3 regions of the Aeromonas sp. ASNIH7 genome follow, and region 1 is predicted to be linked to each of the others. Evidence: riboswitches for the same ligand, from Rfam matches in the RefSeq annotation. Region 1 holds a riboswitch; each other region holds the start of a gene.

Region 1 (5,115 bases):
CTTGTGACCCATGGACTCTTCATCTTCGGTGGAGAGGAACACCTTCTTCTGCTCGTTCCAGAGCCAGGGCGCATGGGCCTTGTCGTCGTAGTAACGCACATACTGGCCTTGCATCACGTGGGCCGGGTTGTTGGGATCCAGACCCCAGGCCTGGCCGTAGCTCGGCAGGGTGGTGATGCCGAGGCTGGCCGCGTGCTCCAGGTTCTTGGCATGCCACATGGGCACGGCGCCGCCGCCAATCTCCTTGCCGTTCTTGTCAAGGTCATGCCAGATGTTGTCGATGCCCACCGCCCCGTTGCCGCACGGAATGGTGCTGCCACCGGTGCCCGGCTGGCAATCGCTCTGGCTCGGCAGCGCCGCCTTGCCACCCAGACCGTGGGTGCCACCGCTGACCCCCTGCCAGCCACGGGTGTAATAGGGCACCCCTATGTTGATCTTGCCCGCCGCCAGGGCACCACGGAAGTAGTGGGCCGCCCAGGCGGAGTTGAGATAGCCGATGCCGCCAAACTGGGCCTGGGTGTAGACACCCCACTGGGACAACTCGGGATCCGCCTTGTTGTCGAACAGGGCGGCGTTGTGACCGACGAAGTGGTTCCAGGCACCGTGGAAGTCATAGGTCATCAGGTTGACGTAGTCGAGGTACTGGGTGACCTGGAAGTTCTCCATGCCGCGCAGCAGGTAGGCCGAGGCCGGCGAGGCGATGGTCAGCATGTACTTGCGACCGTCCTCGGTGCCGGCGCTGTCGAGCTTGTTGCGCAGGGTCTTCATCAGCACTTCATAGTTCGCAAAGAGCTTGCCGCGACACTGGTTGGAGAGCGGGAAATCGTTGGGGTTGCCCGCATCCTTCATAGAGGTGGGGTACTCGTAGTCGATATCCACCCCATCGAAGCCGTACTGGCGGATGAAGCCCACGGCCGAGTCGGCAAAGGCGTTGATGCCGGCGGTGTTGACCGAGCAGTCACCCTTGGTGGTGGCGGCGTAGAAGCCGCGGGTATCGGCCCAGCCCCCGACGGAGATGAGGGTCTTCACGTCCGGGTACTGCTTCTTGTACTTGGACAGCAGGTTGAAGTGGCCCTGATAGGCGAACTCCGGATCCATCTCGGCGCCCGGCACCCCGTTCCAGGTCAGCTTGGTGGCGGCGTCATCCACCTTGATGGTGTGACTCTGCTCGTCCACCGCCGCGAAGGCGTAGTTGATGTGGGTGATCTTGTCCCAGGGAATGTCGCTCACCAGGTAGGCGGGCAGGCCGTTCTTGCCGGTGCGCCAGGAGGTGAAATACCCGATGACGCGGCGGCCGTGGTCATCCCCCATGCACTCGCTGCCGTCGGCGCGGTAGATCTGGCGCACGTCGCAGGAGAGGTTGCCGCCGGTAGGGGGCAGGGCCGCCTCTTCCACCTGCACGTCCACCTGGGCCGACTCGCCAGAGAGGTTGGTCTTGTCGGTCGCCACCAGCTTGAGGCCGGTCAGCCCCTTGTTCTGGGGCGTCCAGCTCAGCTGCCAGGGGGCGCTGGTGTCCTCGCCCACCTTCTGGCCATTCACGAAGAGCTCGACCTTGGCGACGTCGTCATTGGCGTCGGTGACATTGCCGCTCACGGTGAGGGCGCGGCCCAGGGTCACCCTGGCACCGGCGGCGGGGCTTGCGATGCTCACCCTGGGCGCCTCTGGCGCCACCACGGCGGCGACCTTGAAGCTCGAATCCGCCTCGCTCAGCACCTTGCCGTCTTTATCCAGCGCCCGGGCCTTGAGGGCGTGATTGCCCGCACCGGCAGCAGACCAGCTGGCACTCCAGGGAGAAGCCGTGGCGGTGGCGACCAGGGTGCCGTCGATGAGGTATTCCACCCGGGCGAGCGCCGTGACCGGGCCGCTCAACGTCACCGCCAGGGCCACACTGGCCCCCTCGCTGACGCTGGCACCCACGGCGGGGGAGCCGATGGCGACGACCAGGGACGGTGGCGGCACCTCGCCACCATACAGCTTCCAGGCATCGGCCCAGACGGTGCCGACCCCGGGGGCATAGTGGTAGGGGGACGCGCCGCACCAGCCGGAGTAAGGGAATTCCTTGCATTCATAGAGGGCGCCTGCGTTGCTGACGATGTCGCCAGCCTTGTAGGCGGTGCCGGCCTGATAGGCGGGGTAAGCGGCCTGCGCCCAGGCAGGGACGGCCGCAAGGGCGACCAGCATGGCAAGCCTGCTGGGCCTCAAGATCTGTTGCATATTGTTATCTTCCTTGTTTTGTCTTGGCTTCAATACCGGGAAAAGCGCAATCGCAACAGGGAACAAGGGAGCGACAACAGGCCATGGACGGGCCACAAACCCTCAAGTCACCCTGGGTAACCCCGCTGTCTGGCCCGGATGGGACAGATCGGAGGCTTTGCGTCCCGGCATCACTGCCGGTTTGCCCTTTGCCTGGGTTCCGTGAGGAACGGCTCGAGTATAGGAAGCAAGTGACCACTGCTCAATCTTTATTCTCGAAGGAAAATATGTGAATGCTGGCGGCCTCACACTTTTCGCTCCCACCTGATGACAAATAGATCATCAATATCAAACTGTTAGCCACGTCAAAAAATGGCAGATGGGCTCCTTTGTCTCCTCATAATGTGCGTTGGTTCACTGGTCAGAGCTGCCAGAAATGTGACAATGCGCGCCCTTGGCCACGATGCCAAGGCTATGGAAACACTGGCAAAATAAAAAAAGGAATACCCATGAAAGGAACACCTACCCTGCTGTCGCTGGCCGTGGGGCTCGCGCTCGCGTCCCCGTCTCTCTACGCCGCCGGCTTCAGTTGCCCGGCCGACAGTGCCCTCACCCCCATCCCCGCCATCCAGGGCAGCGGCGACAAGAGCCCCCTCGTCCCGGACGATCAGTTCGAAAGCGCCCAGAGCGTCTCGGTCAAGGCGGTGGTCTCGGGTCTGGGGGAAAGCCTCAACAAGGGCTTCTACCTGCTGGATGTGCAGGGGGACGGCAACCCCGAGACGTCGGACGGCATTTTCGTCTACCTCAACGACAAGAACTTCGCCAGCAAGTACCCGGACATCCAGCCGGGCGCCCTGGTCTGTCTGGAGGCCAAGGTCGAGGAGTATTACGGCTGTCTCTTGATCAGATCTTGATCCCCTGCGCCATCAGATCCTTGGCGGCAAGAAAGCCATCCAGTTTACTTTGCAGGGCTTCCCAACCTTCCCAGAGGGCGCCCCAGCTGGCAATTCCGGTTCGCTTGCTGTCCATAAAACCGCCCAGTCTGGCTATCGCCATGTAAGCCCACTGCAAGCTACCTGCTTTCTCTTTGCGCTTGCGTTTTCCCTTGTCCAGATAGCCCAGTAGCTGACATTCATCCTGAGTCAGCACCGTTTCAGCTGACTGGCTTTCTACGTGTTCCGCTTCCTTTAGCAGCCCTTGCGCCCTGAGTGCTTGCGGCAGCGTGAAGCTTTCTCTGAGCTGTAACAGCCTGACCGCGACAAACGAGAGGATCGAGACCATCCGCTCCAGATTATCCGGCTCCTCCATGCGTTGCCTCTCGGCTCCAGCTCCGGTTTTCCATGCCTTATGGAACTCCTCGATCCGCCAGCGATGGGTGTATATGTCGATGACCCGCAAGGCTTGGGCTAGTGACTCGACGGGTTCACTGGTTAACAACAACCATTTCAACGGGGTCTCACCCTTGGGCGGGTTAATCTCCTCGGCCAACACCGCATTGAGCGTGATATTCCCCTGTTTTAGCGTGATGCGCCCACTGCGCAGGCTCAAGCTCGCCTTGCGGGCGGGTCGATTTTTACGTTTACCGCGTTTATCCACCACGCCCTTTTGCGGGATGCTGATCTGATAGCCACCCAGCTCCGGTTGGTTTTTCAGATGGTCGTACAGATACAATCCGGAGCCAGTGTCCTTGCGCGGGTGCTTGGAGCGCACTACAAATCGCTCTTTATGTGTCAGTTTGTCCTGCAGGTAAGCATGGATATCGGCTTCGCGGTCACAGACCGCAATCACGTTGCTCATCATACTGCCCATGCGTAACCGGCTAGTTGCGGCCGCAGCCAGCCATTTGCCACTCTCCTTTTCATCCGCGTCGGCAGGGTCATCCGGGCGCATCCACCACTCCTGATGCAGTAATCCTACGGTGCGGAATGTAGTGGCCTCGAGCAAGAGAACGGAGTGAACCCACCATCCGCGGGATTTATCTCCAATAGCACCCAGCTTGCCAAGCTCTTCGGCGACCTGGTGGCGATAACTCAAAGAAGTGGTGTCCTCAATGGCCAGCAGTTCGGGAAACGCCTGAGCTAACTTGACGGTTTGCATGGCGCCAGCCTTTCTGATCGCCTCGGCAGAGACGTTGGGATTGCGGATAAATCGGTAAGCGCCTTCCTGCATGGCTTCACAGCCCTCTGATGAGATGGTTATTGATTTTCCAGAACATTTTGCCAATTGAGCGGCGACGTTAACCAGACGGGTGGTACGGCGAGGATCACCCAGCGCCGCCGAAGAGAACACAGATTTAGCCCAGTCAGCCGCACGATGAAGAGCAGAAGTTATCATGATCGTTACCATGTTAGGAGGTCACATGGAAGATCAGATCCTGGAAAACGGGAATGGTTCCGTTCAGGGCGCTACTTGTGTATAAGAGTCAGGTATTACGGCCACACCCAGCTCAAGCCCCTGTTTGACGGCAGCACGCCGCGCCTGACAACCCTGGCCCAGGGCGCCGCCCCGGCCGCCACGGCGCTGCGGGTACTGGAGGGGGAAACCCTGGCCCGGGCCCTGGAGCGTCACGAAGGGATGCGGGTACGCCTTGACGCCGACAGCGCCCTCAAGATAAGCCGCAACTTCAGCTACGACTATGCCGCCCGGCGCAACAACCTGGTGCTCGCTCACGGCGCCCCGCTGATGAAGCCGACCCAGCTCCATGTGGCGAGCAGCCCCGAGGCCGTGGCGCTGGCCGAGGCCAACGCCAGCAACCGGGTCTTCCTCGAGTCGGACGTCAAGGCGGGGGACGGCAAGCTCCCCTGGCTGCCCGCCTGGGAGCCGGAGCAGGGTTACCTGCGCATCGGCGATGCCCCTGTCAATCTGGAGGCCATGGTCGGCTACAGCTACAACGAGTACCGCCTGATCGTGCCCCGGGATCAG
Region 2 (5,115 bases), 260 kb from region 1:
GTCGACCACCCACTGCTCCAGGGTGTGGAACATGGCGAGCGCGCTCTGGCGCACCGGCTCGTCGCGACTTGCGGCCAGCGCTGTGCTGGCGGCGGGCAGACTGCCGGGGACCTGGCGGCCCTGCTCGTCCAGCAAGGTCAGCTTCAACCCCTTACGACGGGCGAAGAGATCCGCCTCGGCGGCCACCAGCTCGTCCATCAGGGCGGAGGCAGCGGGATCTTCGATGACGTTGCACTCGAAGAAGGCGATCCAGCCCCCCAGGCCGCGCCTGAGATCCGCCTCTTCGGCCTGGGCATGCATCTCCCGCAGCACCGGCAGGCGGGCAGGATCGGCACAGAACGCCTTGTAGGCCTGTTCGGCCGCGGTGAAGCCTGCCTGATCGTCGCTGGTGCCCATGTAGGTGGACCAGAACAGGTCCTCCTTGCGTCTGTGCACCTGCAGGTAATCGGCATTGAGCTGGTTGAGATAATTCCTGGCAATGGAACTCATAACTTCCCTCTTGTTATGGGGCGACCACGGGGGCGCCCACTCCTTTTTGGTGAAATGCCAACCCATTCACACTTCTTGCGAATGGAGCAGACAAATTGTGCGCCGGGATGCGCGCCATCACGCTATCAAAAGCGAGGGTTTCTGTCTGCTGGCTATACTGGTTGTCAAACTGCTCAATTGGCTGTTTTCCACCGCAACCCATTGAAAGTTAATGGTATGTTAAAAACAACAATAATCAGGTCCGGCCGCTAGAACGGCCACAATCAGACCCGCATGGGAAAGTAAGGATAAGACTATGTTCAAGCTCGGTGATATTGCCGTGAGTCGCAAACTGATGCTGCTGCTCTCACTGGCCCTGGTCGGCTTCATCGCACTGCTGCTCATCTCGGCCAGTGCCCTGCACCGCAATCTGATGAGTGAACGGGAAGCCAGGCTGCAGGCGGTGCTGGATCTGGCCATGAGCCGGATCCAGGCCCTGGCCGCCACCCTCCCCCCGGAGCAGGCCAAGGCACAGGCCAAGGCCATGCTCGACAGCATGCGCTTTGACGGGGACAACTACCTGTTCGTACTGGATGAAGACCGTCGGGTGGTGGTGCATCCCGCCAAACCCGAGCTGGTCGGCCAGCAGATGGGCAACAACCCTGCCGAGTCCCACTGGCAGCACATGGTGGATCTCGGCAAGGGCGGCCACCAGGGCAGGCTGGAGTATCAGTGGGTCTCCCCGTCCGGCGAGGCGGCCCAGAAGATGTCGCTGGTGACGGGCTACCAGCCCTGGGGCTGGATCCTGGGCTCCGGTGTGTTGTTGCAGGACATTGAGGCCACTATGTGGTCGCAATATGAGTGGATGGGTGGCGCCACCTTGCTGGTGATCCTGTTGATGGGGCTGCTGGGACTCGCCATCAGCCGCTCCATCGTCAATCCCCTGGCCGAGATCAACAAGGCCCTGGCCCGGGTCGCAGCTGGCGATCTGGTGGTCAGCATCCCGGTGCTGGGCAGGGATGAGCTCGGCGCCGTCGCCAGCTCCACCAACCAGGGGCTGGATGCCATCCGCCGCGCCCTGCTGGAAGCGAGCCTGGGGGCCCGCAACGTGGCGGATGCCGCCCTGCGCATCGCCGCCTCCGCCGAACAGACCAACCAGGCGGTCAACAGTCAGCGGGATCAGCTCGCCCAGCTCGCCACCGCCATGAACGAGATGAGCGCCACCATCGCCGACGTGGCGGGTCACGCCGAGAATACGGCCCGCGACACCCAGGATGCCACCAGCGAGGCCGGGCTCGGCAACCAGGATGTCCATGCCAGCGTGCACGGCATCCAGGCGCTGGCCACCGAGGTGGATCAGGCCACCTCGCAGGTCAACCAGCTCAAGGAGGGGGTGATGCAGATAAGCGAGGTGACGGCGGTCATCAGCGCCATCTCGGAGCAGACCAACCTGCTGGCCCTCAACGCCGCCATCGAGGCGGCCCGGGCCGGCGAGCAGGGCCGTGGCTTCGCCGTGGTGGCCGACGAGGTGCGCCAGTTGGCCAGTCGCACCCGCCACTCCACCGAGGAGATCCAGAGTACCATCACCCAGTTGCAGCAACGGGCTGTCACCGCCGCCAACGCCATGGACGCCAGCCGCAAGCTGGCGGAGAGCAGCGTCAACCAGTCCGAGAAGGCGGGGCAGGATCTCTCCCTCATCGTCAATCACATCCAGCACGTGAGCGACATGGCGACCCAGATCGCCACGGCGGCGGAGCAGCAGAGCATGGTGGCGGAAGACATGAACCGCAACGTCAGCGGCATCAACGACTCGGCACTCGAGATGTCCCAGGCGGCCTCCCAGTTGGCCCAGGAGAGCGAACTGCTGGCCGGTCTCTCCCGAAGCCTCGACGAGCGACTGGCGGTGTTCAAGCTGGACAACGCCCAAGCCCAGGACAGGATGATGCGACCGACCCAGGCGTCCTCTTCCCGAGCAGGCATGCAACCCCGCCACTGAGTGGCCCCGTGAACCCCTGCCAGTCTGGCAGGGGCTCCTTTCCTGTCATGGCCACGGGAGCCTCTCCCGGGCCACCCTCTCGCACTGAACCAGCGCGCAGATCCCGATGGAGTGATCTGCTGCTGATGCGCTGCTCCGATGAGATGGCACTGTCAATTTTCACACTTATTTTTTTAACAAAATATAGTCATGATGAGTGGTCGCCACAGGCGGCACCATGATCCTTTCTGTAGTCATTTGGCAAACTGGTTGAAAGGCCAGGACGCAAAGCCTCCGGTCTAAAGACAAGCTGTCCAGGATAGCGGGGTTGCAGCACCGTGTTTCGGGGAACTCCCCTGCCAACGTGACTGCCCACATCACCGAACAGAGGAATGTATGGCAGCAAATATCCGACTCACCCATCTCGCGGCAGCGCTGGCGCTGCTGGCCAGTGGCGGCGTACTCGCTCACGGCTACATCAGCCAGCCCGAAGGGCGCAACTACCTGTGCAAGACAGGGGGCAACAGCCAGTGTGGCGCCATCCAGTGGGAACCCCAGAGCCTGGAAGCCCCCTCCGGCTTCCCCGATGGCGGCCCCGCCGACGGCCAGATAGCCTCGGCCGGTCACCCCCAATTCGGCGAGCTCAACACCCAGACCCTCGATCGCTGGACCAAGCGTGAAGTGCAGGCCGGTCCCTTCGCCATCAGCTGGACCTTCACCGCCAACCACGTGACCCGCAACTGGCGCTACTACCTCACCAAGCAGGACTGGAACCCGAACCAGCCCCTCACCCGGGATGCGTTCGATCTCAATCCCTTCTGCGTCATCGAGGGCAACATGGTGCAGCCCCCCAAACAGGTGACCCATCAGTGCACCCTGCCCCCGCGTACCGGTTATCAGGTCATTCTCGGGGTGTGGGAGGTAGGGGATACCGCCAACAGCTTCTACAACCTGATCGACGCCCGGTTCAAGGATGGCACCCAGCCACCGCTGACCTGGAACCAGGGAGGGACCATCTATCCCTCCATCGACCTGGTGGCGGGTGACAAAGCCAGAACCCGGGTGTTCGATGCCAATGGCGAGCGCACCGATCTCCAGACCGAGCTGACCATCGCCAGCACCGAGCAGGGCCAGAAGAACAACTGGGCCCACGCCCTGGCGAGCAAGATCAACGCCGAGCAGAGCCAGATCCGTGCGGGCCAGCAAGGCACGGACGGCCAGTTCAACCCCGTCTATGGCCAGAACCCGGTCTACCTCAAGGCTGGCAGCAACCTGCAACGGGTCGAGATCCAGCTTGAGCAACAGCAGCCCCCGGTTGAGAACGGGATCAGCGTGAGCGGTCTGGCGAGCGACTACACGCTCGACAACGGCAAGCTCACCCTGACTTTCACCGTCACGGCCCAGGGGGATCTCGCCATCACCAACACCCTCTATGACCACGGCGGTGTCGCCAGGGGACAGAGCAGTGCCGACATCAAGGACGGCAGCCAGAGTTTCTCCATGGCGCTGACCGGCTTGAGTGCAGGCCACCATCAGCTGGTGATCGAGGGCAAGCCCAAGGCCGGTGGTGACGCGGTGCAGCAGACCCTGGACCTCATGTTCAAGGATCCGGCAAGCGGGGGCGATTACCAGTTCACTTTCCCGGACGGCCTCAAGTCCTACACCGCCGGAACCCGGGTGCTGCAGCCGAAGAACGGCAAGGTCTATCAGTGCAAACCCTTCCCCTACAGCGGCTGGTGCAGCCAGTGGGCGAGCACGGCCACCCAGTATGAACCGGGCGTAGGCTCCCACTGGCAGGAGGCCTGGACAGCGCAGTGATGGGACGTATCCGACCTGGCGAGAAGCCGCTCGGCGCTTCCGGTGCCAGATCAGGTCAACATCAAACAAACGGGGAGCCCATGGCTCCCCGTTTTTCATCCATCCCTCGGTTCAGATCTGATAGTCGAGCAGGGGCTCGTTGCTCATGGCGCGGGCCTGGATCTCCGCCAGCGCCAGCTCGGGGTTGCAGAGCTGGATGAACTGCCAGGCAAAGTTGTGCTGGAACTGCCCCTGCTTGAGGCCGATCCAGGCGGTGTGCGGCGCAAACAACCGACTGCCGTCCAGTTGCACCAGCCCCTTGTCCCGCTGGGAATCGAACGCCATGTCCGCCAGTATGCCCACCCCCATCTCCAGCTCGACATAGGTCTTGATGACGTCTGAGTCCTGGGCGGTCAGCAGGATCTGCGGCACTATGCCCGCCTCGGCAAAGGCATCATCCACCCGTGCCCGACCGGTGAGGCCGGCCTGATAGGTGACGATGGGCCAGTGGGCCAGAGCGGCCAGGGTCAGCTCCCGCTCGGCGGTGAGGGGGTGCTGCTCCGGCACGACGATATTGTGGTGCCAGCGGTAGTAGGGAAAGGCCACCACCCCTTCGCTCTTGTCGAGCTGCTCGCTGCTGATGCCGATGTCCACCTCACCGGTCTGCACCAGCCGCACTATCTCCTCCGGGCTCCCCTGACGCAGCTCCAGCTGTACCAGGGGAAATTGCTCCCGAAACGCCTTCACTACCCTCGGCAGGGCATAACGGGCCTGGGTATGAGTGGTCGCGATGAGCAGCCGGCCCGAGTCGCGATTGGCAAAGGTGCTCGCCAGTTTGCGGATGTTGTCGGCATCCCCCAGGATACGCTCGGCGA
Region 3 (5,115 bases), 2.1 Mb from region 1:
AGCACGTACTGCCCCTTGGCCTTGACCGAGCGGTCGTTGTCGAAGGTGATGAGGTCGCCACTGCTGGCCTTGAAGACATAGGGGGCCTCGGCTGACTCGTCATAGCCCTGCTCCCAGCCTGCGCCCATGCGGTTGTTGACGATGTCGCGGTAATCCACCACGCCATTTTCCCAGGTACCGCTCACCGGTCCGGTAGCGGTGCCGGTGAAGGGGTTGCCGGCCTGGTAGTTCTTCACTCCGGTCCAGCCACGGCCATACATGGCCGCCCCCACCACTATCTTGCCCGGTGTCACCCCCTGACCCAGCAGCGCCTTGACGCCCTTGTCGGTGGTGTACTTGGTGGCCGGATCCCAGCTGGAGGCAAAGAGGTTGGTCTGGTGGGCCAGATTCGTCAGGTCGAAGGCGCCGCTGAAGTCGTAGCTCATCAGGAAGATGTGGTCCATGTACTGCTGGGCCGCCTGATAATCCACCTTGGCAATCTTGTCACCGCCGGCGCTGATGGCCGAGGTCAGCTCATACTGGCGGCCGGTCTCGGCTTCCAGTTCATCGAGCATGGCTCGCAACTCCTTCATCAGCACCACATAGGTAGCGCCGTCATTCGGGCCGCCCAGGCTGGGGTTGGCCCCCTGTCCGCCCGGGAACTCCCAGTCGATGTCCACGCCGTCGAAGAATTTCCAGGTCTGCAGGAACTCTTTGACCGAGGCGACGAAGGTATCGCGCTTGGTCTTGTCACCCAGGAAATAGAAGGGATCGGAGAGGGTCCATCCGCCGACAGACGGCAGGATCTTGAGGTCCGGGTGGGCCTGTTTGAGGGCCATCAGGTTGCCGAAGTTGCCCTTGTAGGGCTCATCCCAGGCGCTGAGGTTGCCCTGAGACATCTGGATCGCCGCCCAGGGATCATGGATGGAGACCTTGAAGTCTTCGCGGCCCGCACAGGAGCGCTGCAACGCCTCGAAGCTGCCGGAGATCTCTTTGAGGCTGTCGTTGATGCCGTTGCCACCGCAGATGGGGGTGAAGCCGTAGAGGATATGGGTCAGGTTCTGGGCCGGGATCTTGTCCACGGTGAACTTGCGACCATAGACACCCCACTCCACGTAGTAGGCCCCCACCACCTTGCCGGACTTGTTGGCGTAGGGCTTGTTGTTCTCCTTGAGGGGCGCATTGAGCGGCGCCAGGTGGCTGCCGTCGGTATCGGCGACCATCAGCTCCTTCTTGTCGGAGAGGGTGCAGCCATCGGCGTTGCACAGGGCCACCTGCATCTGGTAACGCCCCCCCTTGGTGACCTTGAAGTTGGCGGTACCCGCGGCGGAGGCCGGGCCTGACCACACCTCCTTGCCGTCGAGCAGTACCTTGGCGGTCTGTCCGACGTCACCGGACCAGAGGTTCCAGGTCACGCTGACGGGAGCGCCATCCTTGTGGACGGTCACCAGCTGGTTGTAGGCCGAAGCAGCCTGATTGACTTCAACGATGGCAAACTTGGTGGGGCCGGAGCCAATGGTGGGTTTGCCCGGGGCAGCGGCGAAGGCGGAGGTAGTGCAAAGCCCCCCGACCAGAAGCGCCAGCAGGGAAAGTTTTGGACTTAACATATTTGAACTTCCTTATTTCGTTATTGGAATTAACAACGAAAAAGGCAACGCAACCTGCCAGGTAACGCAGACAACATCGCAACCATGGCTTGGCCCATGGACGATACAACCTGTGGTGGCCCCGCTATCCTAGGTACGCAGACCCTTAGACCGGAAGCTTTGCGTCCCGGACTTTCATCCGGTTTGCCTTTTTGCACAACTTGATTTGCGACAAAAATAATCGCCGAATGACTATAGAGGAGAGTCGCCCGGGTGCCGCCTGCCAAAAGTGACACCCAACAAGACTCAATTATCACCAAACTCGGCAAATGGCGACAAAAGTGGCGCCATCATCGCCGATCATGGCGCCTGGATGGCATCAAAAAAATGTTCAGCCAATGCTCGATTCTGTGAGACCAGTCACTGAACCGGCATCAGCAGGCTGTTCATCAGGGCGCGCAGCTTGAGAGGTTTGACCGGTTTGCTCACGTAGCCGAAGCCGTGCTCACGGATCTGTGCCTGCAACTCGCTCTTGCGATCCGCACTGATGATGATGCCGCCGATACCGTTGCCGTGGGCCAGCCTGATCATGTGCAGCGCCTGCAACCCGGTCTTGCCGTCATCCAGGTGATAATCCGACAGCACCAGCGCAGGCAGGAAGCCGCCGTCGATGATCTCTTCCGCCTGCTCCAGGCTCTGGACACAGCGCACCTCGCAGCCCCAGCGTCCCAACAGCGAGGCCATGGCGATGAGGATATCCTCCTCGTTGTCGATGCAGAGGATCCTGACCCCTTCCAGCTGACTGTCTCGCAGGGCCGGGGTCGTCACCTGGCTGGGGATGACGGGCCGGGTCGCGAGGTTCAGGGTGATGGCAAAGACGGACCCCGCTCCGGGCCAGCTGCGCAGGGAGAGCTGATGACCCAGCACCAGCGAGATGCCGCGGGCGATGGCGAGCCCGAGGCCAAGCCCCTGCTCTCTGGCTGTGCGGGAGTGATCGAGGCGGGAAAACTCGTCGAAGATCGCCTCCTGCTTTCCCTCCGGGATGCCGGGGCCGTTGTCCCACACCTCGATGCGCACCTTCTCCCCCATGCGGCGACAGCCGAGCAGCACCCGACCGCCGGGGTTGTAGCGAAATGCGTTGGTGAGGAAGTTCTGCAACACCCGCCGCAGCAAGCGCACATCGCTGTAGACCGCAAGGCGGCTCTCCACCACGGAGAACTGGATCCCACCGGCCTGGGCCAGCACGCCGAATTCCGCCTTGAGATTGTCCAGCACATCGCTCAGGGCGAAATCGAGCTTCTTCGCCTTGAACTTGCCCGCCTCGAGGCGCGAGATGTCCAGCAGATCCGTGATGAGATCCTCGGTCGCCCCCAGGGCGTCGTCAATGTGGCGAGCGATGCGGGCCGGTTCGTCTTCCGGGGGCAGCATCTCCAGCAAGGAGGAGGTGAAGAGCTTGGCCGCGTTCAGCGGCTGGGTCAGGTCGTGGCTCACCGCCGCAAGGAACCGGCTCTTGGACTGATTTGCCCTCTCCACCTGCTGGTTTACCAGCAGCAGTTGGCGGTTGAGTTCGGAGAGCTCGTGGGTGCGCTCAGCCACCCGCGCCTCCAGGTGCTCGTTCGCTTCCCGCAGCACCCGCTCCGCCGCCCTGAACGGGGTGATATCGGTGAAGGTCATGACAAAGCCCCCCGCAGGCATGGGGTTGCCCTGCATCTCGATGACTCGGCCATCGGGACGCTCCCGCGCCGAGACATGGGGGCTGCCACGCTTCATGAAGGCAACCCGCCGCGCCACCTGGGCCTCGATGTCTCCCTGGCCGCACAACCCCTGTCCAGCGTTGTAGCGGATGATCTCCTCGATGGAACGGCCCACCTGAATGAGACCGGGGGGATAGGAGAACAGCTCGATGTAGCGTCGGTTCCAGGCCACCAGCCTGAGCTCCCTGTCCACCACGGAGATCCCCTGCCCCATGTGTTCGATTGCCCCCTGCAACAGGCCGCGGTTGAAGCGGAACATGTCGGAGGCCTCGTCCACTATGGTGGCGATCTCCTCGAGCTGCATGTTGCGTCCCTGCAGGGCAGAGGCCAGCACCAGGCGGGCGGACGAGGTGCCGAATACCCCCGCCAGCAGTCGCTCCGTGTGGGCGATGAGCTCGGCGGAGGCCTGCATCTGGGGCGCCAAGGTGCCTCCCCGCTCGCCGGCGAAGCGGCCGAAAGCCCGTTTGACGCGGCTGGAACCGACGAAGCGGGCCGCCAGCATCTCCAGCTCCTTCACCGAGACCCGCGCATGATAGAGCGCCGAGGTATCCCGGCTCGTCTTGCCGACGAAGTTGGCGGCCTGCAGCCGCTCGCTCACCGCCGCCCGTGACAGCAGGGAGCCCGCCACATAGCCGGCGAGGTTGAGCAGAAGACTCAGGAAGAGGCACCAGGCCCCCAGGCTCAGATCCCGCACCGCCGGCCAGTCTGGGGGCGCCAGCAGGGCTTCGAGGGGGGAGCCAGCCAGCAGTCCGCTCTCCGCCAGCAGGGTCACGAACCAGAGGCTGACCCCGAGGGCGAGCCCGAGATAGACCCCCTTGCGATTGCCATGACGCCAGTACAGGCCGAGCAGCAGGGCCGGTGCGAACTGGGCCACGGCCCCGAACGAAAGATAACCGATGCGCGACAGACTGGTGAGATCCCCGAGCCAGAGATAGAGCGCCCAGGCCGCCAGCAAAATCAGCAAGATGGCGCCCCGACGCACCTGCAGCAGCAACCGCATCAGGCGCTCGTCCCGCCCCTGTTGCCAGACCCGGCGCAGCAGGACCGGCAACACCAGATCGTTGCTCACCATGATGGCCAGGGCGATGGTGCAGACGATCACCATGCCGGTGGCCGCCGAGGTACCGCCGAGAAATGCCAGCATCGCCATGCCGTCGAATCCGAGGGACATGGGGAGGCTTATCACATAGGTGTCCGAGGCCATGTCTGCCCCGACCCACTGCTTGCCTGCCAGCGCCAGCGGCCAGATGAAGAGCCCCATCAGGAAGAGATAGAGGGGGAAGATCCAGCGGGCCCAGTGCAGATCCTGCCCCTGGTTGTTCTCCACCACGGTCACGTGAAACTGGCGCGGCAGGCAGATGACGGCACACATGGCGATCAGGGTGTAGATGGCGAGCTCCAGCAGACTGCCCGGCGTCACCGCCACCACCGCATCGAGGAAGTCGCCCGCCACCAGGGTACGCGCCTCGCTCGGTCTGGCGATGATGAGCCAGAGCGCAAAGCCCCCCACCGCCATGAAGGCGAGCAGCTTGACCACGGACTCGAAGGCGATGGCCACCACCATGCCCCTGTGGTGCTCGGTGGCATCCAGGTTGCGGGTGCCGAACAGAATGCTGAACAGGGCCAGCAGCAGGGTGACCCCCAGCGCCAGCTCCGCCATGTTGCTGGTGGGGCTGACCCCCGTGCTGTTGGCCATCAGCAGATCGAGCCCGGTGACGATCGCCTTGAGCTGCAGCACCAGATAGGGAAGTATCCCCATGACGGCGATGAGGCTGATCACCATGGCCAGGCGCTGG

The links. A riboswitch is a leader RNA that binds a small molecule or an ion and turns the genes downstream of it on or off. The one in region 1 is predicted to bind cyclic di-GMP.
Region 2: another riboswitch for cyclic di-GMP. It lies ahead of gbpA (N-acetylglucosamine-binding protein GbpA); the one in region 1 lies ahead of C2U47_RS14800 (glycosyl hydrolase family 18 protein).
Region 3: another riboswitch for cyclic di-GMP. It lies ahead of C2U47_RS04970 (glycosyl hydrolase family 18 protein); the one in region 1 lies ahead of C2U47_RS14800 (glycosyl hydrolase family 18 protein).

Annotation. Positions count from the first base shown of each region.
Region 1 is NZ_CP026226.1:3,141,856-3,146,970, reverse strand. Features, by position in the region: gene C2U47_RS14800 (glycosyl hydrolase family 18 protein) at 1-2,214, opposite strand, end outside; cyclic di-GMP riboswitch class I at 2,327-2,410, opposite strand; partial or broken gene C2U47_RS14795 (ExeM/NucH family extracellular endonuclease) at 2,703-3,083, shown strand; gene C2U47_RS14790 (IS4-like element ISAeme22 family transposase) at 3,097-4,527, opposite strand; partial or broken gene C2U47_RS14785 (ExeM/NucH family extracellular endonuclease) at 4,621-5,115, shown strand, end outside.
Region 2 is NZ_CP026226.1:2,885,591-2,890,705, reverse strand. Features, by position in the region: gene C2U47_RS13600 (M3 family metallopeptidase) at 1-489, opposite strand, end outside; gene C2U47_RS13595 (methyl-accepting chemotaxis protein) at 785-2,464, shown strand; cyclic di-GMP riboswitch class I at 2,694-2,779, shown strand; gene gbpA (N-acetylglucosamine-binding protein GbpA) at 2,840-4,261, shown strand; gene cbl (HTH-type transcriptional regulator Cbl) at 4,373-5,115, opposite strand, start outside.
Region 3 is NZ_CP026226.1:1,091,568-1,096,682, forward strand. Features, by position in the region: gene C2U47_RS04970 (glycosyl hydrolase family 18 protein) at 1-1,586, opposite strand, end outside; cyclic di-GMP riboswitch class I at 1,698-1,784, opposite strand; gene C2U47_RS04975 (hybrid sensor histidine kinase/response regulator) at 1,986-5,115, opposite strand, start outside.